DNA from 4 places in the Paenibacillus sp. FSL H7-0735 genome. Region 4 is predicted to be linked to each of the others. Evidence: predicted binding sites of a transcription regulator. Region 4 holds the regulator's gene; each other region holds the start of a gene.
What was found. The regulator Rex, encoded in region 4, represses fermentation and respiration genes when NADH is low (regulators of the CRP and FNR family bind a similar motif). The targets are predictions, from matches to a motif close to TTGTGAAATATTTCACAA.
Positions count from the first base shown of each region.

Region 1 (8,345 bases), 2.0 Mb from region 4:
AAGGAATGTTATGACCAGGCAGTATATCATGAATGAATTTACACTTACTGACCAGATGGAAGAATACATGGCCTATGTCCTTCATGCGGAAGACCTGTTTTATCATTCCATTGAAAAAAACATCGATAATTTATGCCAAATATAGGATATAAGCGTAACGCCTCATCCTAGAAAAAAAGAGACTTGTCAAATAGACAGGTCTCTTTAAAGCATTTACCGCATTGCCACTTATCACGGCTAATAACATCTTCGCTAACGACATGGAAGGAACGGAGGGTCCGGGTAAGGGCTTTTGCTCATATCCCCCTCCATCCTCCACCCCTTTAAGTCGCTATTCGGGCTTACACACTAGTCAGAATAATAGGCTCACCTTTAGTCACGATAATCGTATGTTCAAACTGCGCTACCCGACCGTTATCTACAACACTTAGCGTCCAGCCATCCGATTGCTGCTCCACATAGTCCGCTCCAGTCGAGAGGAAAGGCTCTACTGTAATTACTTGTCCTTCCTTCAGTACTGTGGTCACTCTTGGATTATAGAAGGGTAGAATTTCAAAAGGCTTCTCATGCAGTGATTTGCCAATTCCATGGCTACACAGATTACGCACCACTCTATAACCGCGTTTGCGAGCTTCAAGTTCCATCATTCTGCCGATCTCGTTAACCTTCATCCCTGCCCGCAGATGATTGATCACACTCATCATGGTTTCCTCAGTACTCCGGCATAAACGCAGAATATCATCGTTATAGGGCGGCAGTTGAAAAGAAACGCCAGCATCCCCATAATACCCATTCAGCTCAGCAGAGACATCAATGTTGATCAAATCGCCAGCATTAATCACTCTCGGACCCGGAATACCATGAGCAACCTCTTCGTTCACACTGATGCAGGTGCTGCCCGGGAAATTATAAGTTATCTTCGGGGCTGAGGATGCTCCGAAGCTTTCCAGAATCTCAGCTCCAATAAGATCCAACTCCGCAGTCGTCATCCCAGGGGTTACTTTCTTTTTCATCTCGGCGATGGTGTGGCCCACCACTTTTCCAATAGCTTTTAACCCTTCTAAATCTTGTACCGTATCACTTGTCATCCAACACACATTCCTCTCACTTCATGAATTAATCAATTGTCCAGCCTCTGAAATGCACTCCCTACCCACTGAAAAGTATCTTCCACTTGTTTGCCTGCTGCGTTATCGTAGTAACTTCTCTTGAAGCTATGCTCATCAACTTTATCCAGCTTTATGGAATACCGCTCAGGACTGCTGATAAACAGCTGATTTTCAGGTTTAATAGGCAGTTCTTCTATCACGTTATTTCTTCTGAGTGTAAAAAGCTTATAGAAATAACCGTTACTCGTTCCATATTGTCCGATCGTAAAATCGGGATCACCGTCTCCATTATAATCCTCAAACTGAAGCTGGAAAAAATCATTAAAGGTCTGGGCAAATTGATCATTTAACGGATAGCTACTCAGCGTTTTCCCTTGCTCATCAGTCACAACTAGTCTAAATCGGCCACTCCAGTTTCTTCCCGTTAACGGACTGGGTGTAGTCCAATCTTCGCTATATCTCCCCTCTAGCAGTTGCAGATTTAAAAATCCCGCTCTGCCTGTGACCGGAGACAGTTCATTATGTGATAGGGTTACTGGACCTGTTACCTCGACAGAAGTCTCCACAGGGTCTGCCTGTTCAATGTTCTCCGTATCGATTGTTCCATAAATGAGCTTTCTTAACTGGTCAGAGTTTTTTACAGGAATCGTGTAGCCCTGACTGCTGTTCTCCGCTGTAGTAAACATCCCTTCATGTCCAAGTTGATCTCCAAGCGCTATGTAATAGTCTTCCGAATAGCCGTCCCCATAAACAAGCTTCATTTCAAATTCCGGACCCCAATCCAGATCATCAGAAAATTTTTTACTCTTGTTCATAGCCTCCGCAAGCGTCTTGATCAAAACAGAATCCTTTAGCGTTAAGCTCTCTGAGTGCAAAGGACGATCCGCTTGTTTCTGATCACTAGTTGCCACGGGTGTCAACGACACGCCTTCGATCCATCTGGCATTGATGAAGCCCAAATCACTTTTACATCCGCTTAACACTACGACCAATAACAAAGGTGCTATCCATATTAACCGCCTAATGCGAATCGCCTCCAATACATAAGCATATTCCAATTATAACAGTGTCTATAAATATATAAAAACGACTTTACTAACACGCGATTAAAAAAAGACTACAACCTGCTTATTAAAGCGTGGTTCTAGTCTTAAAATGACAATTGATTAGATTGCTCCCATCGTTTTGAGCCAAGCATCCGCAATAAGTGCATGACCTGCAGGAGTAGGATGTACTCCATCATATGCCCAGTAAGCCGGTTCTGCTTTTACGGAGGCCGCTGCAAAAAGTCCATCTAGCGGAACCAGCGGCGCCCCATATTCACGTGCCAGCTCGCGGACAATATGAATTTTAGGATCAAGATCCTGACGCCAAGTTCTACGATCTTCCGGTACAGGCAAAACAAAAGGCTCTATAAGAACTAATTTAGCATCCAAAGATTTCTGAGTGCGTTTAATCAGGTCCCGATATGAAGCTTCAAACTGCTCGGGAGTGGTTTCTTCACCAGAATCAAAACGGCGCCAAGTGTCGTTAATTCCAATATAAATGGACACCCAAGTCGGCTTCAAATCCAGGCAATCCTTATCCCAACGCCCCTGTAAATCAACAATACGGTTGCCACCAATGCCACGGTTAATAAAAGTAAGATTCTTCTCTGGATATAAATACCCCAGACGAGCGGCGACCATCATTGCATAACCCACTCCAAGCGATGAAGCGTCTTCATGATTACGTCCCCAGTCTGTTATGCTGTCACCTTGAAACAGAATGACATCGTTTTGTTGGAATATCATAAATGAAATCCTCCTCTAACTACCTCTGTTAATATAACCCAATCTATTATATCAAATACAATGAATGCAGCCTACTACGAAACATCAATAATGCAAACATTTCACTAAAAAAACAATAACAAAAACCCCGCTCAGATTCGAGCAGGGTTTAGGGTTAAACTATATTAGTAAGCTAGGCTGAACAATCCTTTAATGTGGGACAAGTAACGAATATTACTTGCTTCCTTCATCAGAGTTGCAGGCAAGCCTTTTAACGGAGTAGAACTTGCACCAACGATGGCTACACCGTCTTTACGGCCTAAGCTAGCAAGCGTACCAGAGTTGATTGGGCTAAAGCTTTCAAACGATTTATTTTTCAAGAAGGCATACAGATTGTATCCGATCAATTCACCCATTTGCCAAGCGATTTGAGCAGTTGGAGGGTATGGACGTCCATCTTCTGCAAAGACCACCGCGCTGTCACCAGCAACGAATACATCTTTGTGAGAAGTGGATTGCAAGAACTCATTCACCGTTGCACGACCGCGGTTAACTTCAAGACCGGATTCGCCGATGAGTGGATTTCCTTGTACGCCACCAGTCCATACAAACGTGTTAGCAATAATTTTTTGACCGTCTTTCAAGTCAATCGCATTGCCTTCTACATTCGTAACAGGAAGACCTGTCAAGAATTGAACACCACGTTTTTCCAAGCTTGCTACAGCACGTTCGATCAATGCATCTGGCAATACTGGAAGGATTTTAGGACCTGCTTCAACGAGCATAAGCTTAATTTCTTTAGGATCAACGCCATATTTTTTAGTAAGTGTAGGCAATACATCCGCGATTTCACCAACAAGCTCAACGCCGGTTAAACCGCCGCCACCGATCAGGATGTTTGCATCTGCTTCATTTTTCGATTTCGCATATTCACGAATACGATCTTCAATATGTTGATGAATTTTGTTAGCATCTGCAGCTGATTTCAATACCATACTGTATTGTTCAAGCCCTGGAATGCCAAAATAAGCTGTAGTGCTGCCAAGACCTACAACAAGCGCATCATAAGTAAGTGTCACACCATCAGAAAGAACAATTTGTTTGTTCTCCACAGAAAATGAATTAACCTTCGCGATTTTCAGGTCAATATCTTTACCTGCGAAAAGCTTAGTTAGAGGCATAGCAACAGCACCCTCTGCAACACTACCTGCTGCAAGACGATGCAATTCTGTGATGATTTGGTGGGTAGGATACTGATTAACTACAGTAATTTTAGCTTCATCTTTTTTGAGATACTTGCGTACGGTTAAGGCGCTTAGTAGACCACCATAACCTGCTCCTAGAATGACAATATGTTTAGACATGATGTTTCCTCCGTCCCTTACGAATAAGATATGAAAATGATTATTTCTGCTTACTGCGTTCTCCAGCAACTTGAAGGTATGCATTTACGAAACGGAAAAGCTTTTGCGCTTGCGGATCTTTCAACAACTTCATAAGACCAAAAAGACCAATAACTTCGTTACTTTCATTCGCACGATCTTTTGCTTCGATCACTGTAGCTGCCATATTCTTCGCGGAATGCACTACAGGTTCAGCAAGTTCTTTAATTGCACTTACCGTATCACTTTTCAAGACATCATCCGCTGCGACAGTTTGCACAAAGTCATAGGACTTTGTAAGCACGCCAACAAGCTCAGTTAATTTTGGCAGCTGTTCCACCAAGACTGTTAATGATTCCTGAACTTCTGGTTTCAAGAGCTGCTCTAGAACATCCATTTGTTCCTTGCTAACAGCTACTTTTGGTGATTCTTGTTCAGGTTGTGTTTGAGTGATTGATTCTGACATATCCAAATCTCCTCTGCAATAAGCTTTGCTGCTTAATAGTAATGAAAAACATAAGAACTTTTAACGCCATATTTCTATTATAGCACTTATCAAGTTATAAATGTCACAAAGTTTTTGAATTTCCATAAAATTTTGTGATTTTTATTACATTATAATAAATTATTTAAATTACCAGTGTTAATTAAAACCGTTTGAGTGAATTAATGTACAAATTCATTCAAATTCTTCTCAGTTTTCAACAAAACATCCACAATGTCCATATTCTTCTCTGTTAGAAGTAACCTGAAATAAAGAGAACGCAGGAAGTTCTTTGTATTTATTCGAGTAACGTACTGGCTGTGGCTTCTAGGCCAACTGCCACATTGCGCCAAGTTGAGAATCCAATCGGTTATAGACTGCTGTGGAAGTAAATGATGATCGATGATTGTAACTATAATAGTAGCAATCCGTTCATCTTCTTCCTCCCTGAATATGTATTGATCGTTATAAAGCATCTTTTGAACAACTGTCAGAACCTCTTCCCGCACCTCGGCATCACTCTCCGAGCATAAAACCAGCTCATCCAAGGCGTCTGCGCCATGGGCTGCTGCGTGTGCCCAGCCTTCTTTTTCCATATAACCTCTTAAATCCCGTTCTTCCTTATAATAACGAATTAAACCCTGCTTCACCTTTGTAAATTCAGAGCTATCCAATATAGCCTTTTCCCTATGCCGCTGGAGAATAAGAGCAACAACCAATACAGAAAATGTTCTTGTATACACCGTCTGATCTTCTTTGTTCCCAATGTGATAAAATAGATGCTGCTCGTCAAGGAGTATCCACAGCAGTTCACGAAGCTCCGCATCATTAAACCAATGTTTCTCATTAATCCATTTGTAGAATGTGGAATAAATCAATTCATCACGCAGCACAGGCTCGGGATCTCCTAAATGCTCAAGCATCAACTTCACATAATCCTTTATGTCCTGTCCACTTCTAAGCTCGTAGTCATTCTCTTCGATTCTTTGTAAATCTATCATCAATCGTTCTCTACTATTAATCAATTTATCCACCCTTTCATTCACCGTGTTTTTACATATCCTAATATCCTAATTTATGTCCTATTTTTTGACAACAGGGTATTCAAGATTAACTTCAATAAATTTTATCATTGACGAATTTTATAGGCTGTGTTATTTTGAGTTAGTAACATTTAGTTAGTACATTTACAAATATCAGGTGTTTATATTTTACAACCGAATACATACACAACGGAGGAATACTTATGAGCGCTTTTACAGACTTGATTCAGTCCCGCAGATCCGCTATGAATTTTGTGGAAGGGGTCACCATCCCTCAGAATGAATTAGAGGAAATGTTCTCTTACGCCAGATTGGCACCATCGGCCTATAATCTACAGCATACAAATTACAAAGTGATATCTAACGAGAGCTTAAAAGAAGAAATTCGCGAAGCGGCTTACGGCCAATATAAAATCCATACTGCTTCAGCAGTTATTGTAGTGCTAGGAGATAAGCATGCTTATCAGCAGGCTCCAGAAATCTATGGCGGGCTTAAAGCTTTAGGAGCGATGTCACAAGAGGAATATGATGAGCAAATAGAGATGATTAACAATGCTTACATTGATAAGGATGCTTTTCAAAGAGATGAAGCAATACGTAATGCCTCTCTCTCGGCCATGCACTTTATGCTGATCGCCAAAGATAAAGGCTGGGATACCTGCCCGATGATCGGCTTCGATGCTGATGTTATCCAATCCACCTTGAATCTGCCGGATCATATGGTACCTGTTATGCTGATCACGATCGGCAAAGACAAAAAACATAAAATCAGACCCCGCGGCTACCGTAAGCCAGTCAACGAATTCGTTGAGTTCATCTGATTATAGATACAGCAAAACGTTCCATCCGAGGCAAGTAGCGGGTGGAACGTTTTTTTAATTGGAACTCATCATGAAGATAATGAACCGTGTGCCCGATATAGAAGAGGTGCTCTACTTCGCATATTGTAAAATGGCAATCGCTGCTCGTTCCCGTCGTTCGGAGTCATCACAAATCAAAGCTTCTTTCAAAATATTAAGCGCCTTAGAGAGCGTCTCCTCATCCAATTCCAGCGGACTATTCACTTCTTGTTCATTAGCAGAAACACCTGTAATCCACAGATCCAAGCGAGCACTTGGTTTTGGACCCTTAAATTGTACAACCGGTGCACTTTGGTTAAATAACTCCCGCACGCCTGCGTTTAGTTCAGAAATCGGCAGACTTTTCAACCACGTTACACCACGCCGATGGCATGTACCCTCGTCAACATTATCATTTAACTCGTTGTAAAAATAATCTCCGAGGTCTCCGAGATGTACCCAATCTCCATCGGCCACCAGCACATAATCTCCATCTTGCATCGTATGTACAAATAGCTGAAGGGCTTGCAGATGTTGCATAAGCTCCGGCTCACTATATTGGTAAGTACCGATTAATCGATCACGAAGTTCCTCTATGCTTAGATTCTCCAGATCCCCTATTCCGGGGTAGCCGATACTCACATAATTATCCTCCAAAAATGTGCTGATCCGCTCAATCCCCAGTAGCTTAGATCCCATCCGAAACAGATTCATATGTCATTCCTCCAAATACTTAATAAAATGCTTATAGTAGCCCTTGGATTTGGGAGTAACAAACCGTCCATCATTCGCAGAATCCTTCATTAGTTTATGAAGATTCGGACCTCCAGTATAGGGATCTACTACGCTAGCCTTCAGTCGTGTCGCTTGGATTGCCTTCTGAGGACAAGAATAAACACAACGCATACATAATAAACAATTTTGACTGAAAACAATTCCTTCTACGCCGCTACTAATATTGGATGTTGGACAGTTGCTGACACATTTTAAACATAGTGTGCAAGCGTCCGTTGTACGCAATCCTTTTGCGAAGTATTTTCCCCCTTGGTGTTCCTCACAATAATATACTGTTCTCAGAACCCGCTCCAACACAGGGTGAATCGGCAGATTTCGTGGTGTTCGGTTTACGATTTCCTCTGCAAACAATTCCACCTTACGCTGTGCGGCTTGGTACAACTGCTTATTCAACCTGTCATCATATTTGATATAAAAATTACATGGCATCGCCAAAATGGAATTGTGAAAAGGGATATATCCCTTCCCACGCAAAGAACGAAGAACCGTATTCGAAGCACCGTTATTGATATAGTGTGGAGAGGATGCCGTTTTGAATACAAATGCCGGGGTTCCATTACATTCAGGCAGCTGATCTGCAAAATGTTCAACAAAACCGGAAGCGCCAAAGCCTAGAACCGGATGACCAATACCTATAAGATCATAGGCTTCATATTCTACAGAACGAGTGCCTTTAATAATATCTTCCACTCTAAACAAATCTACGTCTTGCCCTTTACTTCTTAGCCTTTCAGCAAATTGCTTAGCAATAATCTCCGTATTGCCAGTACCTGAGAAATAAAATATGGCCGTCTTTGCATTATGCATTCCATCCCCTCCCAGATCAAATATACCTCATTCCCGTCTGGGAAAGCTGTGATGCTGAAGTGGGTTTGGGCTATTTCGGACTCAGTTGCTCTTATTTCCATAATTTCGCTCGTT
Region 1 is NZ_JBBOZH010000001.1:2,947,750-2,956,094, reverse strand. Features, by position in the region: gene NSS82_RS13230 (hypothetical protein) at 1-145, shown strand, start outside; gene map (type I methionyl aminopeptidase) at 342-1,088, opposite strand; gene NSS82_RS13220 (hypothetical protein) at 1,121-2,107, opposite strand; gene NSS82_RS13215 (SGNH/GDSL hydrolase family protein) at 2,276-2,902, opposite strand; gene NSS82_RS13210 (NAD(P)/FAD-dependent oxidoreductase) at 3,067-4,245, opposite strand; gene NSS82_RS13205 (DUF1641 domain-containing protein) at 4,286-4,729, opposite strand; gene NSS82_RS13200 (DUF2785 domain-containing protein) at 4,930-5,772, opposite strand; gene NSS82_RS13195 (nitroreductase family protein) at 5,994-6,611, shown strand; gene NSS82_RS13190 (hypothetical protein) at 6,723-7,343, opposite strand; gene NSS82_RS13185 (EFR1 family ferrodoxin) at 7,347-8,231, opposite strand.
Region 1: NSS82_RS13205 (DUF1641 domain-containing protein) is a predicted target of Rex. The motif match lies at 4,862-4,879, and genes of this name have one in related genera.

Region 2 (8,345 bases), 280 kb from region 4:
TGACATTACGGATCTGTGGAATAAATACGAATTTAAGGATCAAATTAACCCGGTTCTCCAAAATCAATTTATCATTGACGGTAAAGTCTTCGGCGTAACTCAAAAGGGTTATGTAACAACCACAATGATCAACAAAAAAATGCTGGACGAAAAAGGCGTTGCTGTTCCACCTATGGATTGGACTTGGGATGATATGCTGAATACCGCCAAAGGCGTAGCTGATACCAAAAAAGGGATTTCCGGTATTGCTCCAATGGGTAAAGGGAATGAAGCAGGCTGGAACTGGACCAACTTCCTGTTCGAAGCTGGCGGTGAAATTCAGAAGATTGAAGGCGGTAAGGTTGTAGCTACTTTTAATTCTGAGGCTGGGATTAAAGCGCTGGATTTCTACAAGAAACTTAGATGGGAAGCAAACGCGATTCCTCAGGACTGGGCACTGGGCTGGGGTGATGCTGTAGGCGCATTCCAACAAAGTCGTACAGCAATGGTAATGGCTGGATCTGACGGTGTTATTGAGCAAGCGTTGAATCAGGGCGGTCTGAAACCAGAAGATGTACTTACGTATCCAATGCCTGCAATGGAAAAAGGCGGAAAACACACCGGGGTACTTGGTGGTGACTACCTTGTAATCAATCCAAATGCAACACCAGACGAGCAAGAAATGGCATTCCGTTATATTACATTTGATTACTTCTCCGATAAAGGTCTAGAAGCACTGGATGCGGTTCTGCAACAACGTACAACGGATGGTAAATACTTTATTCCGCCGCTCTTAGATTACTATTCTGCAGATTCTGACTTCGGCAAGAAAACGAAAGCTGTGTATGATAAATATACAAATGTATATCAATACAGCCCTGATATTTTAGGTTTGCTGGACGGTAAACCGGAAGCGCAATACAATACACAGGACTACTACGCAACCATGTCCAATGTAATTCAAGAGCTGTTCTCCAAAAAAGGAACAGATTCCAAGACACAGCTTGAAGCTGCTGCCAAAACAGTGCAAGAGAAATTCTTCGACACAATTAAAGTAGAATAGCTAAAAAGAACAGAACCGGCTCCATAGGAGTCGGTTTTTTTATGTTTATATTATTGATATTTTTATAAATCAACACGACGGGGGGCATCCGACTATTTTTTAGAGGCCAATGGAAAAATAGAGTGTCAACAAAATTAGATTTGCTTTTTTAAAATATTTTTGCGAGCGGAAAGGTAGAAAATGGGTATCAGTTCTTGTCTTTTTAAACATAAACTTTAAATTTAAGGAATAATAAAGCATAAATAATGGTAAAAAAGCTATAATATGATCGAATGAAAGCGCTTTGAAAACAAATCAAAAAAACTTTATACTTTGTGAAAGATTTCACTATACAAGGTGGAAATGATGTGATAAGATAAATGTGTAGAGAAAAACAACCTAAAAATTGACAGGAGGACGAGGGAGATGGCAGTTAAGAACGAAGTCGCCGCCCAAGTTAAACAAACTACCGCTGAAGAGTATATTCAGACTTTAGTGGATAAAGCGAAAAAAGCACATGAGGCATTCATGGCGCTGGATCAAGAGCAAGTTGACACAATCGTTCATGCAATGGCGTTGGCTGGACTCGACAAACATATGTACCTCGCTAAATTGGCTGTAGAAGAAACTGGCCGCGGGGTTTACGAAGACAAAATTACTAAAAACATCTTCTCGACAGAATATATCTGGCACGGAATTAAATACGATAAAACAGTAGGCGTTATTGAAGACAATGCTTATGAAAGCTTCCAAAAAATTGCTGAGCCCGTCGGAATTGTAATGGGTATCACACCGGTAACCAACCCTACATCCACCACGATGTTTAAAGCGTTGATTTCGATTAAGACACGGAACCCTATTATATTCGGTTTCCACCCATCTGCGCAAGAGTGTAGTGCAGCAGCTGCTAGAATTCTTCATGATGCGGCTGTAAAAGCTGGCGCACCTGAGAATTGTATCCAATGGATTGAAATGCCAACGATGGACAAAACAAACGCTTTGATGAACAACCCTGACGTTGCACTTATTCTCGCAACAGGCGGTTCTGCAATGGTAAAAGCAGCTTATAGCTGTGGTAAACCAGCTCTTGGCGTAGGTCCTGGTAACGTACCTGCATTCATCGAAAAGAGCGCGGATATCGATCAAGCCGTAACGGACATCATTCTTTCCAAAACATTTGATAATGGTATGATCTGTGCTTCCGAGCAAGCTGTTATTATCGAAGAACCAATCTTTGATCAAGTGAAAAAGAAAATGATCGCTAATGGCTGCTACTTTGTTAACAAAGAAGAAGCTGCCAAACTTACTAGCGGCGCTATGAACGTTGATAAATGTGCGGTTAACCCAGCAATCGTTGGACAATCCGCAGTGAAAATTGCTGAAATGTGCGGCATTCAAGTTCCTGCCGGCACTAAGATTCTGGTAGCAGAACTTGAAGGTGTAGGCACTAAATATCCATTGTCCGCTGAAAAATTGAGTCCTGTGCTTGCTTGCTACAAAGTTAAAAACGCAGATCAAGGTATCGAACGCGCAGCACAAGTTGTTGAATTTGGTGGTATGGGCCATAGTTCGGCTATCCACTCCAACAACGAAGAAGTAATCATGAAGTTCTCCAACCGTCTGCAAACAGGACGTATTCTCGTTAACTCGCCTTCCACTCATGGTGCGATCGGCGATATCTATAACACTAACATCCCTTCGTTGACGCTGGGCTGCGGATCTTATGGTCGTAACTCCGTGTCGCAAAACGTTACAGCAATTAATTTGATCAACGTGAAAAGGGTGAATCGTCGTACCGTGAATATGCAATGGTTTAAAGTACCTGACAAGATCTATTTCGAAAAAGGTGCTACTCAGTACCTGACCAAAATGCCTGATATCACACGTGTCGCAATTATCACTGACCCAATGATGGTTAAGCTCGGATATGTTGAGAGAGTTGAACATTACCTGCGTCAACGCCAAACTCCTGTAGCGATAGAAGTGTTCTCGGAAGTTGAACCAGATCCATCGACAACTACAGTTGAAAAAGGTACAGCAATGATGAACAGATTCCAACCGGACTGCATCATCGCACTTGGTGGTGGTTCCCCAATGGATGCTGCAAAAGGAATGTGGTTATTCTATGAACATCCAGACGCAGACTTTAACGGTCTGAAACAAAAATTCATGGATATCCGTAAACGGGTTTACAAATTCCCTAAACTTGGAAATAAAGCTAAGTTTGTAGCGATTCCAACTACTTCGGGTACGGGTTCGGAAGTAACATCTTTCGCAGTTATTACCGATAAAACAACTGAACAACACACTAAATATCCATTGGCTGACTACGAGCTAACTCCAGACGTAGCTATCATTGATCCAGAGTTCGTATATAGCTTGCCAAAAACTGCTGTAGCTGATACAGGTATGGACGTATTGACACATGCCATCGAAGCTTATGTATCTGTTATGGCGAGTGACTACACTGATGGTCTGGCAATTAAAGCAATCCAATTGGTATTCCAATACCTTGAAAAATCGGCGCTTGAAGGCGACAGAGTTGCCCGTGAGAAAATGCATAACGCATCAACACTTGCTGGTATGGCCTTTGCTAATGCTTTCCTGGGTATTAACCACAGTTTGGCGCATAAATGGGGCGGTCAATATCACACTGCTCACGGTCGTACTAATGCGATCCTTATGCCACACGTTATTCGTTACAATGCTAAGAAACCTACGAAGTTCGCTTCGTTCCCTAAATATTCACACTTCGTAGCTGACGAGCGTTATGCAGAAATCGCCCGTATTCTGGGATTGCCAGCTCGCACAACTGAAGAAGGTGTAACTAGCCTGATCAATGCTATTCGCGATATGAACAAAAAACTGGGTATCGAAGAATCCTTCCAACAACTGGGCTTTGATCCTAAGGATTTTGAATCCCGTGTAGATTACTTGGCTGACCGTGCATTTGAAGATCAATGTACAACTGCCAATCCTAAGCTGCCACTGGTATCTGAACTTGCAGATGTGTACCGTAATGCTTTCTACGGAAGATTTGATAATTAATATTTGGTTAAGTAGATAATAGGATGGTTGTGGACTAGATATAAGTGACAAATATCACCGGAAAGGTGATATTTGTCACAGTCTATTTATAGAAAATAAACTAAAATGTTTATATAAACAACGGTCCCATACATGGAACAATGATTGTGAATTTTCGAACAACCATATCTTTCTTGGGATCACGAGACACGGGATCAACCTTCAAGCCCGCGATCTCTACAAATATTATAAATATAGATGGAGGGATTTAGCATGTCGGTGATTGAAAAAGATGTACAAGAAGTGAAATCCGGTTGGAGAAGTTTTACAAAAGGTAAATGGTCCAGAAAAGTTGACGTTAACAACTTTATCGCAAGTAACATTAAGCCTTATGAAGGAAACGAAGAATTCCTCGTAGGACCTACTAGTAACACAACTGAACTATGGAAGATTATTTCCCAATTGAGCAAGGAAGAAAGAGAAAGAGGCGGCGTATGGGATGTTTCCCTAGATACTGTCTCCACAATCACTTCACATGCTCCAGGCTACATTGACAAAGACAAGGAACAAATTGTAGGCGTACAGACTGACGCTCCTTTCAAACGTTCCATCCAGCCATTTGGCGGGATCAAGATGATGGTTGATGCTACGAAAGCTTATGGCTTCGAGCTTCCACAAAACATCGTTGACATGTTTACGAACATTCGCAAAACGCATAACCAAGGCGTATTTGATGCATATACACCAGACATGAGAGCTGTGCGTAAATCCGGCGTAATTACAGGTCTTCCTGATGCTTACGGCCGCGGACGCATCATCGGCGACTACCGCCGCATTGCTCTGTACGGTATTGATTTCCTCATTAAAGACAAAAAACAACAACAAACTGAGCTTGAAGTTGATTCCATGACTGAAGATATCATTCGTTTGCGTGAAGAGCTGTCCGAGCAAATTCGTGCACTTGGCGAATTGAAAGAAATGGCAGCCGCTCATGGTATGGATATTTCCAGACCAGCGACCAACTTCAAAGAAGCTACTCAATGGGTATACTTCGGATATCTGGCAGCAGTTAAAGAACAAAATGGTGCGGCGATGTCCCTGGGCCGTGTGTCCTCTTTCCTGGACATTTATGCAGAGCGCGATATTGCTGAAGGTACTTTGACTGAAGAACAAGTACAAGAAATCGTCGATCATTTCGTAATGAAACTGCGTATCGTGAAATTCTTGCGTACACCTGACTATAATGATCTGTTCTCCGGCGACCCAACATGGGTAACTGAATCCATCGGTGGTATGGCTGAAGACGGAACAACTCGTGTTACCAAGAACAGCTTCCGTTTCTTGAACACCCTGTACAACTTGGGTCCAGCTCCGGAACCAAACTTAACTGTACTATGGTCCGAAAAATTGCCTGAAGCCTTCAAAAAATATTGTGCTAAGGTTTCCATCGAAACTAGTGCAATTCAGTATGAAAATGACGATGTAATGCGTCCATACTGGGGTGAAGATTATGCGATTGCTTGCTGCGTATCTCCAATGCGTATCGGTAAACAAATGCAGTTCTTCGGCGCTCGTGCCAACCTGGCAAAAGCATTGCTGTATGCTATCAATGGTGGTATAGACGAAAAATCCGGAGCACAAGTTGGACCGGAATTCCCAGCGATCACTTCTGAATATCTGGATTATGACGAAGTAATGAAACGTTTCAAACCGATGATGGAGTGGTTGGCTAAAACTTATGTTAACACTTTGAACATCATTCACTATATGCATGACAAATATTCTTACGAACGTATCGAAATGGCGCTGCATGACCGTGACATTCTGCGTACGATGGCTTGTGGTATTGCTGGGCTGTCCGTTGCAGCTGACTCACTAAGCGCAATTAAATACGCCAAAGTAAAACCTATTCGTAACGAACAAGGTATTGCGATCGACTTCGAAACCGAAGGCGAATTCCCTTGCTACGGTAACAATGACGATGCTGTAGACAGCATCGCAGTAGAATTGGTTGAAACCTTCATGACTATGATCCGTAAAAACAAAACATATCGTGATTCTGTGCCAACTCAATCGGTACTGACCATTACTTCGAATGTAGTGTACGGTAAGAAGACAGGTACTACACCTGACGGACGTAAGAAAGGTGAACCTTTCGCACCGGGTGCTAACCCAATGCACGGACGTGACAAGAAAGGCGCCTTGGCTTCCCTGAACTCTGTAGCTAAACTGCCTTACTCCGATGCACAAGATGGTATCTCTAACACGTTCTCCATCGTACCTAAGGCACTTGGTAAAGACGAGGATTCCCGTAAGTCTAACCTGGTACACATGATGGATGGATACTTCCATAACAACGCTCAGCATTTGAATGTTAACGTATTTAACCGTGAACAGCTGATGGACGCTATGGAGCACCCAGAGAACTATCCACAATTGACTATTCGTGTATCCGGCTATGCAGTTAACTTCATCAAGCTGACTCGCGAACAACAAATGGACGTAATCAACCGTACATTCCACGGTTCGATGTAATTTGTTCCTGTCATGAAGATCTTTGAATTAGTACTACATTGAAATAATTGCAAGGAAGATACCGCCCTTGTCTCAAGGGCGGTAATATCTTGTTTGAGAATTGTTAAAATTTTAAATTTTATAGCCGCGATTTAGGGATATGACAGTCTCAAAGACAGGAAGCTTCATCGTTGAAAGAGGGACTGTTAGTCTGTCGTGGCGAAAGGATGACATCCTATGATTAAAGGTCGCATACACTCTTTGGAAACCTTTGGAACCGTTGATGGACCTGGTATTCGATTTGTCTTGTTTATGCAAGGCTGCTTGCTGAAATGTCAGTATTGCCATAACCCTGATACTTGGGCTTTAGATGAAGGTAAAGAAATGACTCTAGAAGAAGTGCTTTCGGAGATCGAGCCATATATAAACTACTATCGTTCATCCGGTGGAGGGTTAACTGTATCCGGTGGAGAACCAACCTTGCAGGCGCAATTTGTAAAGCAGTTATTCACGGAAGTGAAAAAACGTTGGAATCTGCATACCACATTAGATAGTAATGGCTACAACGAAGGTGACAAGATTAATGACTTATTGGACGTTACAGATTTGGTTATGCTTGATCTGAAGCATATTGATGAAGAAGCGCATATCAAGTTAACCGGTAAATCCAATGATCGAACTTTGAAGCTTGCACGCTGGCTCTCAGACCATAATCGTAAGATGTGGATCCGACATGTATATGTACCTGGTATTCATGATCGTGAAGAGGATCTCATTAACTTAGGTCGTTATATTGGAACCTTAAATGGCGTCGAGAAATTCGAAATCTTACCTTATCATCAGATGGGTATCTATAAATGGGAAATGCTCGGCAAAGCTTATGAACTGGATGGAGTACCTTCTCCAACAGAAGAAGAAGTGCAACGGGCATATCGCTTGGTAGAAGAAGGTCGTAAGCAAACGGCATTGGTATAATAGATATATATTTTTAAGAGAGACCGTACCCTCAGTGGTTGATCACTGAAGGTGCGGTTTTTTGTTATGAGGAAGTAAAAAGGGAGGGGATAAAGCTCCTCTGAGGGGGTAGTTTTATACTATTCCTAATAAAGACATGCTATAGTTACACGTGGTTAATGGGATGGATAATAAATGAATATGTCAGGTAATGTGACTATTTGGATGTTTTATTAATTGTTTCTAGAGTGAAAACAAAGTTTTGTGATGAGAAAAACAAATAAATTAAGCGATTTAACATTTTTTGTGTTATGTAATATAACTTATAATGTAGTTGATTCCGCTTACATTAGAGATTTTTATCCCTATAGTGGATGAATCTTAACCTTACGATAATGAAGTCTGTTTTCTATAATAAGAAGTGTAAAGCACATCAATATATAGGGAGGGTCACAAGAAATGAAAAAAAGTATGACTTTGCTATTGTCCCTGATTTTCGTATCATCAGCTTTACTGACTGGTTGCGGAGGCAACAACAATGAGTCTTCTAACAAAGGAGATGGAAACGCTACCGCGACTAATTCAGCCGCTACAAATGCTCCTGCAACAGAAGAACCGGTAAATAACGAGCCATTTGAAATGACGATTCGTCACACTCAAATCGGTGCAGACAAGCAGAAACGTCTGGCTATTCTCGAAGAAGTAGTTAACAAGGTACAAGAGGATGTACCGGGTCTGACCTTTAAACTCGATGGGGTAGATTCAGATGTAAACCGTAAAGAAAAATTGCGTGGTGAAATGGCTGCGGGTAATCCACCGGAAATCTTCG
Region 2 is NZ_JBBOZH010000001.1:5,188,554-5,196,898, reverse strand. Features, by position in the region: gene NSS82_RS23700 (ABC transporter substrate-binding protein) at 1-1,042, shown strand, start outside; gene adhE (bifunctional acetaldehyde-CoA/alcohol dehydrogenase) at 1,448-4,069, shown strand; gene pflB (formate C-acetyltransferase) at 4,322-6,583, shown strand; gene pflA (pyruvate formate-lyase-activating protein) at 6,800-7,537, shown strand; gene NSS82_RS23680 (extracellular solute-binding protein) at 7,976-8,345, shown strand, end outside.
Region 2: adhE (bifunctional acetaldehyde-CoA/alcohol dehydrogenase) is a predicted target of Rex. The motif match lies at 1,355-1,372, and genes of this name have one in related genera.

Region 3 (8,345 bases), 4.1 Mb from region 4:
ACCTTTGATTATGAACATAAAAAGGATGGGGAGATATACTACGTAGAAGCTGATGGGCTGAAAATGCCGTGGAATATAACGAGAAACAATACTACTTGGGCCGAAGAAGTTCATACTATTCAAGAAGTAGGTTCTATTTATACGATCCAGGGTTTTGACTTGAATTATGTGGGTGTAATCCTTGGCCCATCCATTGGATACGATGAGAAAACAGATCAAATTCTAATTGACGTCACTAAGTACAAGGACGTAGGTGCCTTTACCTCACGAACTGATTTCTCCAATGAGAAAATAAAACAGATTAAAGAAGAGATCATATTGAATTCGCTCAATGTTTTAATGAAACGTGGCATCCATGGACTCTATATTTATGCTACCGACCCAAAGCTAAGAGCAAGATTATTATCATGTCGTCCCGATGCAGGCTCTTAGGAGTCTGCAATAACCTTCTCTCTCACTTCACTTCTCTAACTACATCTTTTATTGCCTATTTCATCGATCATTAATCCACCTCATTCAAATTACACGCCATTGTCCTTCTAATTATCAGAAAACCATGGTTCAATTTTTTCACTAAAAACTTATCATTCAGAACATTCCCTATTAGAATTAACGCCTCAGGTGAAACAATGCTGAATGGTTCTGTCGAGGGTCGCTCACCGTTAACCAATTGGTATAACCTTTACTTCATGACTCTTTTCAGTTCAAATTGTGTTGCCTCTAATAGATAAGTCTGTCATTATTCACATCCAAAAAACTTACGGTTATAGCAAGTCCTGTATAAGAGTCGGAGATACTTAATACTTTTACTTCATCATTCATGCTTAAACTCGGCATATCCATTTTATAAACTCTATAAAAAGAGTCATTATTATAGTGTACTTCTGTAATGTTATAAAGCGGAGCTTCTAGCTCATATTGATAAACAGGAGAGTAGTGTTCAAACCCTTTTGATAAAAAGGAATCTTTTTTGATTATAATTTCATCACCAATAACGCTTTGCCCTGTTGGATATTCTGAAGCATCATTATAAGAATTCGCAAATCCTAAAATTTTTTTAACTTTCCAAGTTCCATAGAAGAACTTCTCAGTTTCACTATCCAAATCCTTACTTCCTACAAATGGTTCAGATGTATTACTTGGAATAAGATTATCTTCTTTTCCGGCATCCATTATTGGTTCAACCGTAGCGATATTCTTTGCAATTCCATCATCTTGATTTTTAATACCGATACATTACTACATCCAAACAGGCAGACAATATAGTCACGAAAAGAAATATTTTAACCCTCATGATTCACCCTCCAAACACCTGTTCATTTTATCTCGTTCTCAAACGCAGAAACCGGTAGTCTCGCTTGTTTTACGGTCCTCCTTCTCTAAATTCATACAAAAACCGAGAAAAAGCACTTCTTTTAAAAGTGTCTATTTCTCGGTTATCGTGTATTTATTCGTTATTTAATTAGTTAGGTTACCCTTCCATCGCTCTAATAGATTCATCCACCTTCACCATCATGGAACATTCGACCCTCTTGCGGAAGACGTCACAGCTGAAGTCATAGGTACCAATTAAGGAACCCGTCGCGTGCAGTGCATTGGCAGGACAACCACCGCTGCAGTAGAGTTTAGCCCAGCAGTCTTTGCATTCCGGCTTCGAGTAGCAGTTGCTCTCTTTAAATTGACATTGCAGCTCTGGCTTTGTGATGCCATCCCAGAGGTTCCCCATGCTATACTCTTCATCCCCTACGAACTGGTGGCAAGGAAAAAGCTCTCCCCAAGGGGTGACAGCAAGATATTCCGTTCCTGAACCACAGCCAGTGATTCTCTTCTGGATGCAAGGTCCTTCCGAGAGGTCAAGCATGTAATGATAAAAGGTAAACCCCTTGCCTTGTTCACCGCGTCCGATCATTTCCTTAGCGAGAATTTCGTACTGGTTATATATCTCCGGGAGGTCCTCCTCGGTAAGTGCATAGGGTTCCCTTGGATCACAGATGACCGGTTCCATCGAGATTTTGTCAAAACCAAGATCTGCGATATGAAATATATCATTGGTGAAATCGACATTGTTACGAGTGTAAGTTCCCCGTACATAGTACTCTTGGTCCCCGCGCTTACGAACGAATTCCTTGAACTTCGGAAGAATATGATCGTAGCTGCCTTTTCCGTTAACCGTTTGGCGAAGTCGGTCATGAACCTCTTTTCTTCCATCCAGGCTTAATACGACATTGTACATTTCCTGATTTAAAAACTCAGTGACCTCATCGTTCAGCAGCATCCCGTTCGTCGTAAAGGTGAAGCGGAACTTCTTTTTGTATTCTTGTTCTTTGCTTCTTGCATAAGCTACGATCTGTTTAACTACTTTCCAGGCCAAAAGCGGCTCCCCGCCGAAAAAGTCGATGTCCAGGTTGCGATGATGACCCGAATTTTCAAGCAGGTAATCGATAGCTTTTTGTCCAACCTCATAGCTCATGATTGCTCGATCTCCGTTGTATTTCCCTTGGCTAGCGAAGCAATAATCGCATGACAAATTACAGGTATGCGCAACATTGAGGCAGAGTGCCTTAACATAAGTTTTTCGTTTTTTTAAATCAAGCGAGAGGTTCTCATACTCATCTTTTGTAAAGAGCTGTCCCTCATTTATAAGCGCCTCGATATCCACGATGGTTTCTCGAATTTCACTCTCAGAAATGCTGGAATCGTGCTTATATTTCTCTAACATCATTGTCACGATTTGATCGACAGAAGTTTTCTCATAATCCGCTATAATTTCATATGCTAGGTCATCAACAACATGCACCGAGCCACTATAGGTATCGAGCACGATATTGTATCCGTTTAGTTTATATTGATGAATCATACTTACTAATCAAGCTCCTTTTGCACACAAGTAGAAACGGCTTTGCCTTCCTTTAGAGGTAGCATCCATTTCTTAAAAATAGCCGCCCATCAGCAGAGCAATGGGCGGTAAAATTCCGAATCCTATCTGTTCATTGCATTTTCACACTTCTGGTTTGCAACGCCGCAGGAAGTTTTACAAGCGGACTGGCAAGAGGTCTGGCATGCGCCGCATCCACCGTGTTTTGCGGTATCCATCAGTTTGCGGGTGCTTAAGGTTACGATTCTTTTCACGTTAAATAACTCCTTCTGTAATTTCTTGTGATCACTTTCACTTAATTTCCATGGAACATCGTAGCAACATCACGCAAGTACGTCTATGATGCCCGTCACCTAACAGAGTAGAGAGGGCTTAAACATAAGTATCAACGTTAATTTTCGTGCAGTCTTTCATGCTTGTGATCGTAGGATGCGGTAGCAGGAACCAGAGTCAGGGCAATACTAAAAAAGTGAAACAAAAAAAGAGACGGCAATAATGCCATCTCTTCAATAAAACACTTGTATTTTTCCATTGATTTTCCGGTCAAATAAGTATCAATAACAATTTTGTATCATACGTGACAGTAAAGTCCAATAAATATAAGGATTCATCACACTATATCCTTGCTTACCAGTAGACCGACAATCTCCGATTCCATATGCACCATATGTGGACATCCCTCCCATTGTCTGGCTTTTGTTAAGATAACAAGTCGCTTAGAATAAGGAGATTTTGTATGGAGTGTTTCTTAAATATTCAATGAAGCTATTTATTTTCATTTTACTACGCCTTAGTTCATAAAAATATTGCAATTGGATGCTAACTTCATCTTCTCGCTCATGTTTAAATCCGCTTTTTCCCAACTCGTCTGTCCACTAAGGCTAGAATATTCAATAAGATATCGTCGCTTTCTAAGCTCTCCTCTATGGAAATAGATAAATACTTAGTAGCTATAACAATAAAGTTCGATTTACTTAATAATGTCTGAGCTGACAAAATATCCTTTGCAACTTCTGATATCTTTCTGCTTCTTGCAATGACTATTAGACGATCCTCCGGGATTGTCCCGTACTATCTTTGCTAACCGCTTCAATGTCTTCATGGTTGATAGGAATTTGGAGATCTGAATCATTCTTAATCTCCTGCTCCGTCTCATACCATCTAATTGAGCTAGTCTATCATTCATATTGAGTACGTTCTTTTTATCTACCGAAATATAACAACTCCCTGATTTATCGGGTAAATAACGGTAACTGTTTGCGCGATATTCAACCCTACCGTATAACGCAGGACAGGGAAAACTCTCTAGTTGTTGCTTCAATTTGCTCCAGGACATGGGTCCTCCTATGTTCTATATTATTAATACCTGTTGAGGCGGTCATTCTAAATATTCATAATAAAATTCCAATAAAACCCAAATAAAATCTTGATATAAAAAACAGAGGAACAGCTTGATGGATTTGGTTTTTGTCCCAATCTCCATTCATCCGATCCTCTAATTTATTCACGTCATATTCAATTTCTAGCACGGGTTTTTATGGAGTTATACCCTCATAAACCAACAAAGATACTGATTCAACATGTGCTGAGTAGCAGGGAGTACAGAATGATTAAGCAGGATCCTACTCATACACAATCATAGTAAAGTGCCCTGTCATTCACTTGAGCGGCTATCTGATTAGAAATTAATAAATATATCATCTGCTTTAGATTTATTCTCTGCCTCGATGAGTTGCATGTATTCTAATGCGTTAAAGTAACTTAATGCTACTAATTTACTGTTTCTCCTTTTGCTAAAACCACGTCCGAAAGTCTGTTCTATCTTGAAAATATTTCTTTTTAACTCCGTTTCATCTTGTAAGAATATACCTTGTTGGTTTTCAAAACTTATTGCTAAATTTATAGGTTTCTTAAAATCATCCATTAACTGCTCTTCTTGAGTAAAATTTAAGTCGCGTACTAAAATACTCTTTTTGTTTAGTAACAATGAGAGTAAATTTTCTATTCTCTGCTCTTTTATCAGAAGTATCGAAAACTGGCGACTGTTCTTAGAGGAACTTTTTTTATGGTATTTACCTATTTCAGGATACTTTATGGAATATCTTTTTCTAATTATTTTTTCGGCTTTTTCAAAATCGAACCTATTTGCTCTTTCATTCTCCTTCAGATTAAGAATCTCCTCACTACAATCAAAGATGAACATACGGTTATAAATAATCTCAAGATAACTTAATAAAGTCACATCCTCGTGTGGGTTAACACCGGATGCATCAATATAATTAATAAATTGCTTAATAATCGGATAAACAAAGACTTTATCAAACAACTGTCTGTCAGTTTCATAATAGAAGTCTAACATATTTAAATAGATAGGTAGGTTCGTGCTACAGAAAATACTTGTAAGTATTTCCTCTCGTTTTTCATGGTTATATATTGCTATAGCACCAAAGTAATCCATGAATGATTTGTGTGCCCATTTGTACTTAAGTCCTATTTTTGAAAATAGAGGAACTGTCTCTGTCAAATCCTTTAATATATTCTCTTCATCAATTTCTTTAAAATATTGACTTGATTTGGCTTCACTTATAAGTTTTAATACTTTATTTTTATCATAGTCGTTGTTATTTTCTTGTACACAAATAAATCCAAGTTTCATTAAAACCTTTTCCATATTCCTTTTAGTTAGACCACTATATTTATCTCTTTTTAAACTATCTTTAGACAAATCGTGTAACTCAAATAATGCGTCATAAACCTTTTCATAAAATTCTATTTTTACAGTAGGCAAATCCTTCTGATGCTTAAAAGTCAAATATAAAAAGGATGCTAGTAAAGGATTTCCTAAAAAGGATTCCAAGTCATCAAATTGGTTATTCTCAAGATGCTCCTCAATATGTTTAGAAACATCCTTGGAAAGGTCTAATTGTGTAATAGCATCGAATTTTTCAAATAACTTAAAAGCCTCATCTTTGGTTAAATCCAGAATTTCAAATTTTTGAAATTGCCCGAAACTAGTGAGTGAATCATCTGGTCTAGATGTCAAAATAAATGTATTATTTGAGGCATGTCCAATAAACTGCTTCAAACTTTTAGTCACATATTGCTTATGAAGAAAAGGTATTTCATCATATCCATCTAGAAAGAAAATAAAATCCCCTCTATTTATTATTTCAACAATAAACTCCTTGTTATGTTCATCCTTTAACTGATTAATTTTTTTAAAAATAAGCGATACAACATCTGGATTTTCATGTAATTCTTTCAATTCGATGAATATCGGTATTCCTACATTTTGTTCTATTGATGAAATAAACATCTTTTTCATCAAAGTTGACTTTCCCATACCTGCTGAATCTTCAACAACTATTTTTCTATATTTTTCAACAAACGTAGAGTTGTAGCCATCAACTATAATTCGTTCTCTCTTTTCTTCTGAATAAATTGTCACAGGAATATATATTTGTTCTAGCTTAATTTGCTGTTGTCCTAGGGCGATAATATTAACTGATTGATGTTCTTCATAAGAATTAGCTAGATAGCTATGAAAAACATCAAAAACAAACGATTCTAATTTTTCATTCAGTTCTCCCTTTTTCTTTATAGTCTCTAACTTCGGTTTTAACCATGTGTTAAGAACATGTTTTATTGGTTCAGCCAATAGAGTAGAAGCAGTAGTAATAATTGTTTTTGATACCAACTCATCCATATTTTAATCACCTCAACAAATGTTTTCCTAAGATATATTCGCTTAGAAAACGCTCATCCCCTCCATTTGGAATATATAGTTGTCGAATATTGGGGCGAAAGTTTTAATTATATCAAGAAAATCTATAAAGAGCAGACTCCCATTAGTAGATATTCATAAGCCCCCTAATTTACCCAATAAGATTCTTGGTATACTTAATGAGCAAATTCGACTTTTCATTATAATAACAAAAAAGAGGGGTTCGCCCCTCTTTGCTATTTCCGCCAATACATCTCAACTATTAGTCACTATTAGTCATTCCTAACCAACAGTGAGAAACATTCCACATGTGTCCAGTATACAGTGAAAACAAAACATGATTATGTCTGAAGGAATAGTGTTTGCTCTAAAATATATATCGGGTCATTCATCAAATTAAAGCACAGAATGCACAAAAAAAGGGAATCTCAGCTCCCCCAATTAATCTCATCTAGTTTTTCCAAGAATTCCATACCTTCATCTGGTTCAATCATTTTTATGAAATTAGCCATGCCATATAAGTATTCTTTAAAATACGATTTGCTTTCAGATTCATTTTTTTTCAAATGACTATAAACACCAAATTTTTTACAGTAATAAATATGTTGTTCAAGTCTTTTTTTGTATTTTCTTTTTACTTTTACATCTTCATTTACAATTAATCCAGTTACCTCTTGCATGTTTTTATTCGTCTGTAATCTTAATTTTCTGTAATTAATATCAAATCCTTCATTGATTATAATAGATTTTATTGTTTCTATATATTTCCTAATATTTTCATCACCTGATATAGTGATGTCGTCTGCATAACGTGAATAGTCAGCATTCATCTTTACTGCAAGAGCCAACAATCTCTTATCCATTCTTTGGCAAATAATATTTGCAATGGACGGGCTGGAAGGCGCACCTTGAGGTAGAGCACCATTGAATGTAGTCAATGCAGCTAAAGAATATGATATTTCTTTTGTATAACCGTTATGGTAAAACATATAAAATACACGCTCAAATTTTATACTAGGAAAAAAATTTTTAATATCTATGTTAAGAACTAATTTTTTCTTCGTATGTATTATAGCATTATCTTTAATATTTCTTCCTTTCACAAATCCATATGCATTAGAATGAATAGCAAAAGAAGATAAGATATTATCAAGTATCCATCTCTGTATTGTTTTCATATTATAGCTAGGTGTTGAAATAGTTCTAAGCGACCCGTTTGATTTAGCTATTTGGTGTTCCTTATAAAATTTATTTGAACTAATAATATAATATCCTAGTATATTACTTTCGATTCCCATTAATAATGATAAATGTTTGTTGTCAAATATAACAGGTAATCCATGATCAGCTAATTCTTGCGCATACTGCATACAAGTTTCTTTATACCTTTGTCCATATCCTTTTTTTATTAACATTGCTTCCATTAAGTTTAAGTCCATGACACCCTCATTTAAATAGTCAGCAGCTTCTACTCTGATCTAGTTTTTTAAAATACCTTTAACTTGTTTTGAAAATCTGCAAATTATTGATGTGGTTTTCATAAATTATTTGCAACTACAACGATTTTTGTTGTAGTTGTGAAAAGTAGCGATTTCCTGCTTTTCACATATCAATTAAGTAACATTAATAACGATAGAGACTCTCTACCATATCTAGAAGACTACTGACTATTACATAATAGTTTACCTGATTTTTTTTGTAAATCCAATTGGAATATATACTTCATCAAAACTCATTGATTTTTTT
Region 3 is NZ_JBBOZH010000001.1:843,689-852,033, reverse strand. Features, by position in the region: gene NSS82_RS03795 (DUF2075 domain-containing protein) at 1-432, shown strand, start outside; gene NSS82_RS03790 (hypothetical protein) at 721-1,173, opposite strand; gene scfB (thioether cross-link-forming SCIFF peptide maturase) at 1,472-2,857, opposite strand; gene scfA (six-cysteine ranthipeptide SCIFF) at 2,980-3,129, opposite strand; partial or broken gene NSS82_RS03775 (SF0329 family protein) at 3,658-4,211, opposite strand; gene NSS82_RS03770 (NACHT domain-containing protein) at 4,554-6,581, opposite strand; gene NSS82_RS03765 (retron St85 family RNA-directed DNA polymerase) at 7,028-8,023, opposite strand; gene NSS82_RS03760 (FaeA/PapI family transcriptional regulator) at 8,282-8,345, opposite strand, start outside.
Region 3: scfA (six-cysteine ranthipeptide SCIFF) is a predicted target of Rex. The motif match lies at 3,155-3,172, and genes of this name have one in related genera.

Region 4 (8,345 bases):
TTTTCAAGTGCAGCAAGAACCGAATCCAGACCGAATCTGTCAGCCATTTCAAGCGGTCCATATTGGAATTGATAACCAATACGCATAGCATCGTCAATATCCTGTGCGGAGGCAACGCCTTCTTGCAGCACGTGCATAGCTTCATTGATAAACAAGCAAATGAGGCGTGATGTTACAAATCCTGGGGATTCATAAATCATTACACCTTTTTTCTCAACAATTTCATCAACAAAGGATTTTGTATCTTCAAAAGTAGCATCTGAAGTTTTCAGACCGCGTACAATTTCAACAAGATCCACTTTAGCTACAGGGTATATGAAATGCATTCCGATCACGCGTTCCGGATACATTGTAGAACTTGCAAGTTCAGTCAAGCTAAGTGTTGACGTATTGCTGGCAAGAATAATGTGGTTTGGACATACTTGATCCAGTTGATTCAATATTTTTTTCTTTTCTTCTAAATCCTCAACGATTGTTTCGATAACCATGTCACAAGAGCTCAGCTCTGCGAAATGTGTCACTTTTTGAATGCGGCTAAGAATCAGCTTCTTCTCAGCTTGAGTGATCGCCCATTTCTCCAGTTGCTTATCTAGACTTGTCTCGATCATTTCGTAGGAGTAGTCCAGTTTCTCAGGGGTTTTCTCCACCAGCAATACATCCAGGCCCTTGGCTGCCAGCATTTCGGCAATCCCTTGTCCCATTGTGCCACCGCCGATGACACCAATTTTCTTGAAATTCATAAAAAAGTCTCCATCCTTTCAGGTATCTATACTTTTGTATTGTACCTTGTCTGTCGCAAAAATTTATAAAGCCCGACATATAATGATATCTTAGCATGCCTGAAAAGTAAAAAAAAATAACCAGCATAAATATTTATGCTGGTAAACGCACGCTGTCACGAAATTGACATCGAAATTGCTCTCCAGAGAGCACTTCTTCCTTCATTAAAATGTCAAGGGAGTAATCAAATACATTTCGTTGCTTTTCAAGGTGGTCGTGAGTACGTACCATCAACTCATCCAATATTTTACTGTTTTCCTTCATAAGCTCTTCAGTGGTAACCATTTCCAGCTTGGCGATACCCAACGAAGTCAATCCGGATTTCATCATGGTTTCGACAATATTCAGGGCCTGATCAAAATCGCCACGCGAACCTGTGCTTCGTCCGCCATAATACATTTCTTCTGCAGCCGCTCCACCAAGTGCGATCATAATCTGATCTTCGAGATAATCTTTGGTGTACAAATACTGCTCTTGCTGAGGATTGTGACGTACATAACCAAGGGCTTGCCCCCGCGGAGTCAGCGTAACCTGACTAACACTTCCCGGACGAAGCAGCTCTGCCATAATGGCATGTCCCAATTCGTGGATTGCCACCCGTTTTTTCTCTTCGTGGTTAGTTTCTCTGTCCGTTTTTTCCCCCATCATAACCTTGTCAATCGCCATCGACAGATGCCGCTGCTCAACCTCTGTTAATTCCTCACGCATCATATAAATTGCTGCCTCATTCATAACACTTTCGAGCTGAGCACCGGAAAAACCATAGGCTTCTTCGGAAATTTTGTCGAGGTTCACATTTGCATGAAGTGGCTTATTTTTGGCATGCAATTCGAGAATCGATTTGCGGCCTTTTTTATCAGGCATGTCCACTTGAATATGACGGTCAAACCGGCCAGGACGCAGCAATGCTGAATCAAGCATTTCTTTACGGTTAGTGGCTGCTACCAGCAGAATGCGCGGCGTTTCGTTGTTATAGATCCCGTCCATCTCGGTCAACAGCTGATTCAAGGTCTGATCATATTCTCGCTGCTGTCCGCCTTCACGCTTACCGCCAATTACGTCAATTTCATCTATGAAAATAATAGCGCTTTGCTTGTTTTCCTTAAGGGCGCGGGTACGGGCATCCTTAAACAAATCGCGGATACGGCCGGCACCGACACCTACGTACATTTCTACAAACTCACTGCCTGATGCTGCCACAAATACAGAGTTCGTATAATGTGCTGCTGCTCTAGCCATAAGGGTCTTACCTGTTCCTGGAGGGCCTGTAAGCAGAATCCCTTTCAAAGGCCGAATCCCGAATTTGCTGATTTCCTCATGCCGGATCAGAAAATCCAACGCTTCACGAAGCTCCTGCTTTGCATTGTCTTGCCCGCCAATTTCTTCAAAAGTAAGCTTTGAAGGTCCATCCTTCTTGCGTTTCTTCCCGGCACCTGCATTCACCGCAAGTCCGCCTCTTAAATGAGCAATGATAAGTAAAGCCGTGAGCATCCCAGCAGCAATAACGATCGGGAATATATTAATGCCTAGAAAAGCCATAAAAATAAACAAGACAGGAACAAATCCGATTAGAATTTCTTTAAGGTATTTAGGCATTATTCCATACCCCCAATGTCGCAGGTTTGCGCGGCAAAATAATAAATTTGCTTTCTTTTCCATTACTTAAGCTTACATAGACATTATTGTCGTCAATTTCTGTTGAGGCTATCACATTTTTATATTGCGGATATTGCGCTTTGAGTCCATCAAGTTCTGTGGGTATAAGTGTATATTTACGGCTCTCCATGGCTTCAGCTACAGAGAACATCGCTTTATCCCAGTATTCATCCAGCAGTTCACTGGAGTTCTGTTCTACATCAAGTTTCAGTGTACGTCCATCAATCATCGATTTTCCTTCTTTGGAGACGTACTGAACCAGTTCACGTAATTTCGTGCCTGGCTGGAGATCAAGTTTCAAAGTGACCTCATTGCGGTTAATACTGATATGAGAATCATTGACGCCCTCATATTGAGATACAATCTTCTGAAGTGGTTCCTGCATTGCAAACTGACGATACAAAAAGAAGCCACCAAACAATAGAGTAGCCGACAGTAGAGACGTTATCAGCACAGGTACAAGACGTAATTTCAAGAAACGTCCTCCTCTCAAAGATGACAAAATATAAAGCTCAGTATAATAATTTATAGCTACTTGAGAGCTCATCAGAGAGACTGAAGTCTCTTATTGCTGTTCTAATTACAAGTAGTAGTATATCACAGGTGTATATACTAATTTCAAAATAAATGTGAATATATTTAAAATTTAATTTTTTAAATATTTCCATCAATACCAAATATATTCCTCGTTTTCGACAAAATCGGCCTTGATTTTTAATCAATCGGCCTATTTTTGTATGTGAATTTAAGAGAATATTCGGTGATAACCACCCATTCAGTATATCACTTAGTATATCACTTTTGTACATCAAATAAATGTAAACAAGCGAACTTATAATAAGTTCGCTTGTTTACATTGCCACCCTTAATTTCCTTATGTTCGGCTTAACTTTTAGGTAAACTGTAACCTTCACCCATTCGGGACCCATCCGAAAACCGATAAAATTGATAATAATACCGACCGCTCTGTTTATAAAAAAGCTGCCAAGCATACTCTCCGTTATATACTCCCGGCAGCAAGCGTTCAATCGTTATGTCCGGAAGATCAGCTTTGATAATGCCGCGTATTTGGGCTTCTGAGGTTCCTTTACTTAGTTCCTCAGCAAACACTGCGTCGTCGCCTTCAGCAAATTTTCCATCTACCGTAAAGCGGACCCAGACCATAAGAGCAGTCCCGGCTTCATTTTTTCCTGTTAAAACCCAGTACACTGCATTTTCATCCCAAACCGATTTTTGTGCTTTGGTTACCTCTGTTAGACCCGCTCTGGTTTTGGCAACATCCTTGGCGATATCCCGCTCGTTCCATTGATCTTTCATAATATAGGCATAGAACTGGATAAGTCCAAACCCCAGGAGCAGAATCAGAACTGACCCCAGGAGGATCCATTTTTTCCTTTTCTTCAAGGTACAGCTCCCTTTCTAGTAATATATCTTTTTTGATTATATAACACACCCGCGTGTTTATCCAAAATTTCATAATTTTCTAGCTTTCCCAGCCTTAAAATGTACAAAAGGCCGCAACTTTTGCTAAAAGCAAAAAGTCGCAGCCTATTATTTATTCGTTATTCTCCAGACTTAACGCTTCAATAAACCTTCGAAGGCTTCTTGCGCTTTACGCCGGATAGCTTCCTCATCCAGGGTTAAGCATTGTCCATGCTTGATGACCTGTTTACCATTCACCCACACATGCTCAACATCCTTAGCGCTAGCAGAGTAAACTGCATGAGACAACAGATCTGTGTGTGGCAGCAAATGCGGCTGATCTATATCAATTGCAATGAAATCAGCTTTCATCCCAACAGCAAGTCTACCTACATTATTTAAAAAGATGGACTGGGCGCCATATTCTGTAGCCATACGTAGAGCTTCTGGAGCTGGAACAGCCGTTGGATCACCGCTGACACCCTTATGAATGAGAGCTGCAAGCCGCATCTCTTCAAACATATCCAAGTTATTGTTGCTTGCCGCGCCATCCGTGCCAAGAGACACCTTCACACCAGCTTTTAGAAGATCAGTAACCCGAGCCACTCCGCTAGCCAGCTTCAAATTACTGCCCGGATTATGAGAGACACCCACATTATGGCGAGCCAAGATCTCAATCTCTTCATCATTTAAATGAACACCATGTGCAACTATCGAGGGACGTGTGAACATTCCAAGCTTCTCTAAGTGAGCTACAGGACGCAACCCGTAATCCGCCACATTTTGTTCCACTTCACGTTTCGTTTCGGACATATGCGTATGCATCGGTAAATCCAGATCATGCGCTGCCTGCACGAACTTAACCAGGAAGTCCGGAGGGCAAGTATAAGGGGCGTGCGGCGAGATCATAGTAGTAATTCTACCGTCAGCCTTTCCATGCCAGTTACGGGCAAAAGAAATCGCTTCCGCAAGCTTGTGATTCTGTACATCCTCTGGACATAACCCGATCACACCACGCATCAATACGGAACGGATACCTGATAACTCAGCTACCTCAGCTACTCGGTCCATGTGATCATACATATCGAGGAAGGTCGTAGTTCCACCCTTCAGCATTTCCAATACAGATAAGGAGGTTCCCCAGTATACATCATCACCGGTGAACTTTTCCTCCATCGGCCACATCTTCTCCTGAAGCCACACTTGTAGCGCTAAATCATCTCCATATCCACGCAGCAAAGACATCGCCGCATGACCATGTGTGTTTACAAGTCCAGGCATGAACAGCAGACGGCTGCCATCAACCACTTGCACTCCAGCTTCCATCTGAGGCTCTTCTTTTCCTATGTAAGTGATTAAATCATCTTCAATAGTCATATATCCACTCAGAACCGGCTCATCCGTTCCCGGAGTCAGAAAATACCCGCCCTTAATTATCGTTTTATTGTTGTTCATGTTCGCTTTCTTCCTTTCCATCCCGCAAGTAATAAGCAAGACTTTGCAGATCAGTTGTAAAATCAGCTGCATGCACCCGGATATTCGGTGGTGTCTTCAGAATCACAGGGGCAAAGTTCAAAATTGCTTCAATCCCAGAAGAAATGAGAATATCTGCTACATTTTGAGCTTCTGAATCAGGTACGGTAATAATGGCAATGCGAATACCTTGCTCACGAATCGTGCTGCCTAGTTCATCCATCGGTTGCACAGTAAGGGAGTTGATCTTACGTCCAACCTTAGGAGCGTACGAATCAAATATAGCCGTGATTTTCATAGTATCTTTGAGATATGCATTGTAATTAGACAAGGCATGTCCGAGATTACCTGCCCCTACTAAAGCTACATTAAGCTGTTGATCCAGCTTCAGAATATGACGGATTTTCTCAATAAGATACGTTACATCATAGCCGATACCTTTTCTGCCGAAGTCACCAAAATACGCTAAATCCTTACGAATCTGTGCGGGATTAAGATCAAGCTTTTGTCCAAGTTCCTGAGAGGAAACTGTTAATATTTCGCGATTCTGGAGATCATTCAAAAAACGCAAATACACAGGTAGTCTGCGAACAACGGCTTCTGATATTTTATCCGATTTCATATTTTTCCTCCTAAAAATAGTAATGTTCTTGTGAAAATCCATATTCTAACGTATACCTCTCCTTATTAAGGGCGGTACTGTAACTTACCGCCCTTAAGGATAAGGAGGAGCTAAACTGAAGACGAGCATTTTAAGAAGCGCCGCCATCCTCTAGCCATTCCGCTATGCGGGGGACCATTTGATCAGTCAGCATATGCTCCATTTTGGGACCAGGCAATGAATAAAGGAAATACTTCCCGTAATGAGATTCAATAACCCTTGTATCATAAACAATAACTATTCCGCGATCCTGCGCCGTGCGAACCAGTCTTCCGAATCCCTGCTTAAAACGAATAACCGCTTGAGGAACAGACAATTTCATGAATGGATTCTTCTTCTGAGCCTGCAATAACTCCGACTTCGCTTCCGCCAACGGGTGATTCGGCGGTTGAAACGGAAGTCTCACGATGGCCAGGCAAGTCAGTGCTTCACCTGGAATATCTACACCTTCCCAGAAGCTGCTCGTCCCCAGCAGAACGGATGCTGCACTGTCCTGAAAGCGGCGGATCAGCTTGCTCCGGCTGCCACCTTCCACGCCTTGACCAAGCACCGTAATCTCTTGTGAGGCCAAAGCCTCTTTAAGCGGATCATATACCTGACGCAGCATTTTATAAGAAGTAAACAGAACCAGCATCCGCCCACGTGTTGTTTTGGCAGCTTCTGCTAACGACTGTACGAGTGTATCGACAAATCGAGCATCGCCCACACTGCCCTTCACACTAGGAAAATCACGCGGTATAACTAGCAGCGCCTGCTCGCGATACTTAAAGGGAGATGGAAGGAGTGAGGTCATTAGACGTCCCTCTTCCGCAGCTTCGTTAAGTCCGAGATTATCAATCATAAACTGAAAAGATTTATCTACAGACAGCGTCGCCGAGGTAAGCACGATGCTTTTTTTCTTATCGAAGAACAACTCTTTAAGCTGGCTGCTAACATCCACAGGGACGGCATACATCTGCAGTGATTTGCTGCGGTAATTTCCATTTGCCTCCAGCCAATATACTACATTATCGTCATTCAGCCCCATAAAGAATCTTACTTGCTCACGTATGGAAGCCAAATCCTTAAATAAACCGCTAATATCAGTAACAAGACTGTCTGCTGAGGATTGGCTTTCCTGGTCACGCATCTCATTAAGCATTTTATCACCCTTACGGATGATGTCGCTTAACGTCAGATTCATAGTGTTCTCAAGCGCAACTAATTCATCCCAATCCTTCGGCTTACGGGCGGGAAGCAAACGCATAACCAGTTGTCCCGCTTCCCCTGCTGCCGCATCACTGCGTTCCGGCAAAAGGCTGAACAGCTTGTCGCTGAGTGCATCCCAGGTTTCTTTGACAGTAAGCAGATCCGGGTAGATCCGATCGATGACTCCGCTCCATTCTGAAGCCTCTTCACTGCCTGACGACTGTAAGATCTGGCGCAGAGCAGGAAGCTGTCCGTTTCGGCTATCTTTATACAGTCGCGATAACGTGTGTGCCACAGTGAAATGCTTCATATGCATGCCAAGATGTTTACCAGCCACATCTTCTAAATGATGTGCTTCATCAATTACAAGATGCTCGTAAGCTGGAAGCAGCTGGTGCCCAGCTTTAACATCTGCGAATAGCTTGGAGTGGTTCGTAATGACCACGTCAGCAATCCCAGCTTCATGCTTGGCCCTATGATAATAGCATTTGCGGAACCAAGGACAGGAACGGCCCAGACAGGAATCGGTATCGCTTGCCACCGTCTCCCAGAAATCACCGCCCCGGCCGCTTAAATTCAGCTCTTCATCATCCCCTGATTCACTTTGAGTGAGCCATACGATCATCTGAGCTGCAGTAAGCGCATCTTCCCTTGGGCTTATAAAGTCCTTTTTATTAATTTTATGCTCAAACTTACGCAGACACAAATAATGTCCTCTTCCCTTAAAAATAGCAGCTTTAAACGGAAAAGGAACTACCTGCGTTAACAAAGGGATATCCCGCTCGCGCAATTGGTCCTGCAGATTAATGGTATGAGTGCTGACCATGACTTTTTCATTGGTGCGAACGCTTTGATAAATGGCAGGCAACAAATAACCGAGCGATTTACCGGTTCCTGTGCCCGCTTCGATCAGTAGGTGTTTGTCTTCGGCAAGTGCCGTCATCACCTCATTGATCATAATATCCTGAGCTTCCCGGCTTTCATACTGCGGTAATGTGTCTTTAAGTCGTTTGGTTACTTCGTCCATATAATCAGTAAAAGATAAATTCGCTAGCGGATTCTCAGCATGCTCATCTCTAGGTGGCGCTAACTCCGTCCAGTCTCCTACTGCAAGCGCTAATTGACGATAGAAAGTCAGATCACCTTCGGGCTGTAGCGTCTCCGC
Region 4 is NZ_JBBOZH010000001.1:4,908,568-4,916,912, forward strand. Features, by position in the region: gene NSS82_RS22325 (3-hydroxyacyl-CoA dehydrogenase family protein) at 1-740, opposite strand, end outside; gene NSS82_RS22330 (AAA family ATPase) at 874-2,376, opposite strand; gene NSS82_RS22335 (hypothetical protein) at 2,369-2,911, opposite strand; gene NSS82_RS22340 (cell wall elongation regulator TseB-like domain-containing protein) at 3,322-3,753, opposite strand; gene NSS82_RS22345 (amidohydrolase) at 4,012-5,313, opposite strand; gene NSS82_RS22350 (redox-sensing transcriptional repressor Rex) at 5,300-5,953, opposite strand; gene dinG (ATP-dependent DNA helicase DinG) at 6,084-8,345, opposite strand, start outside.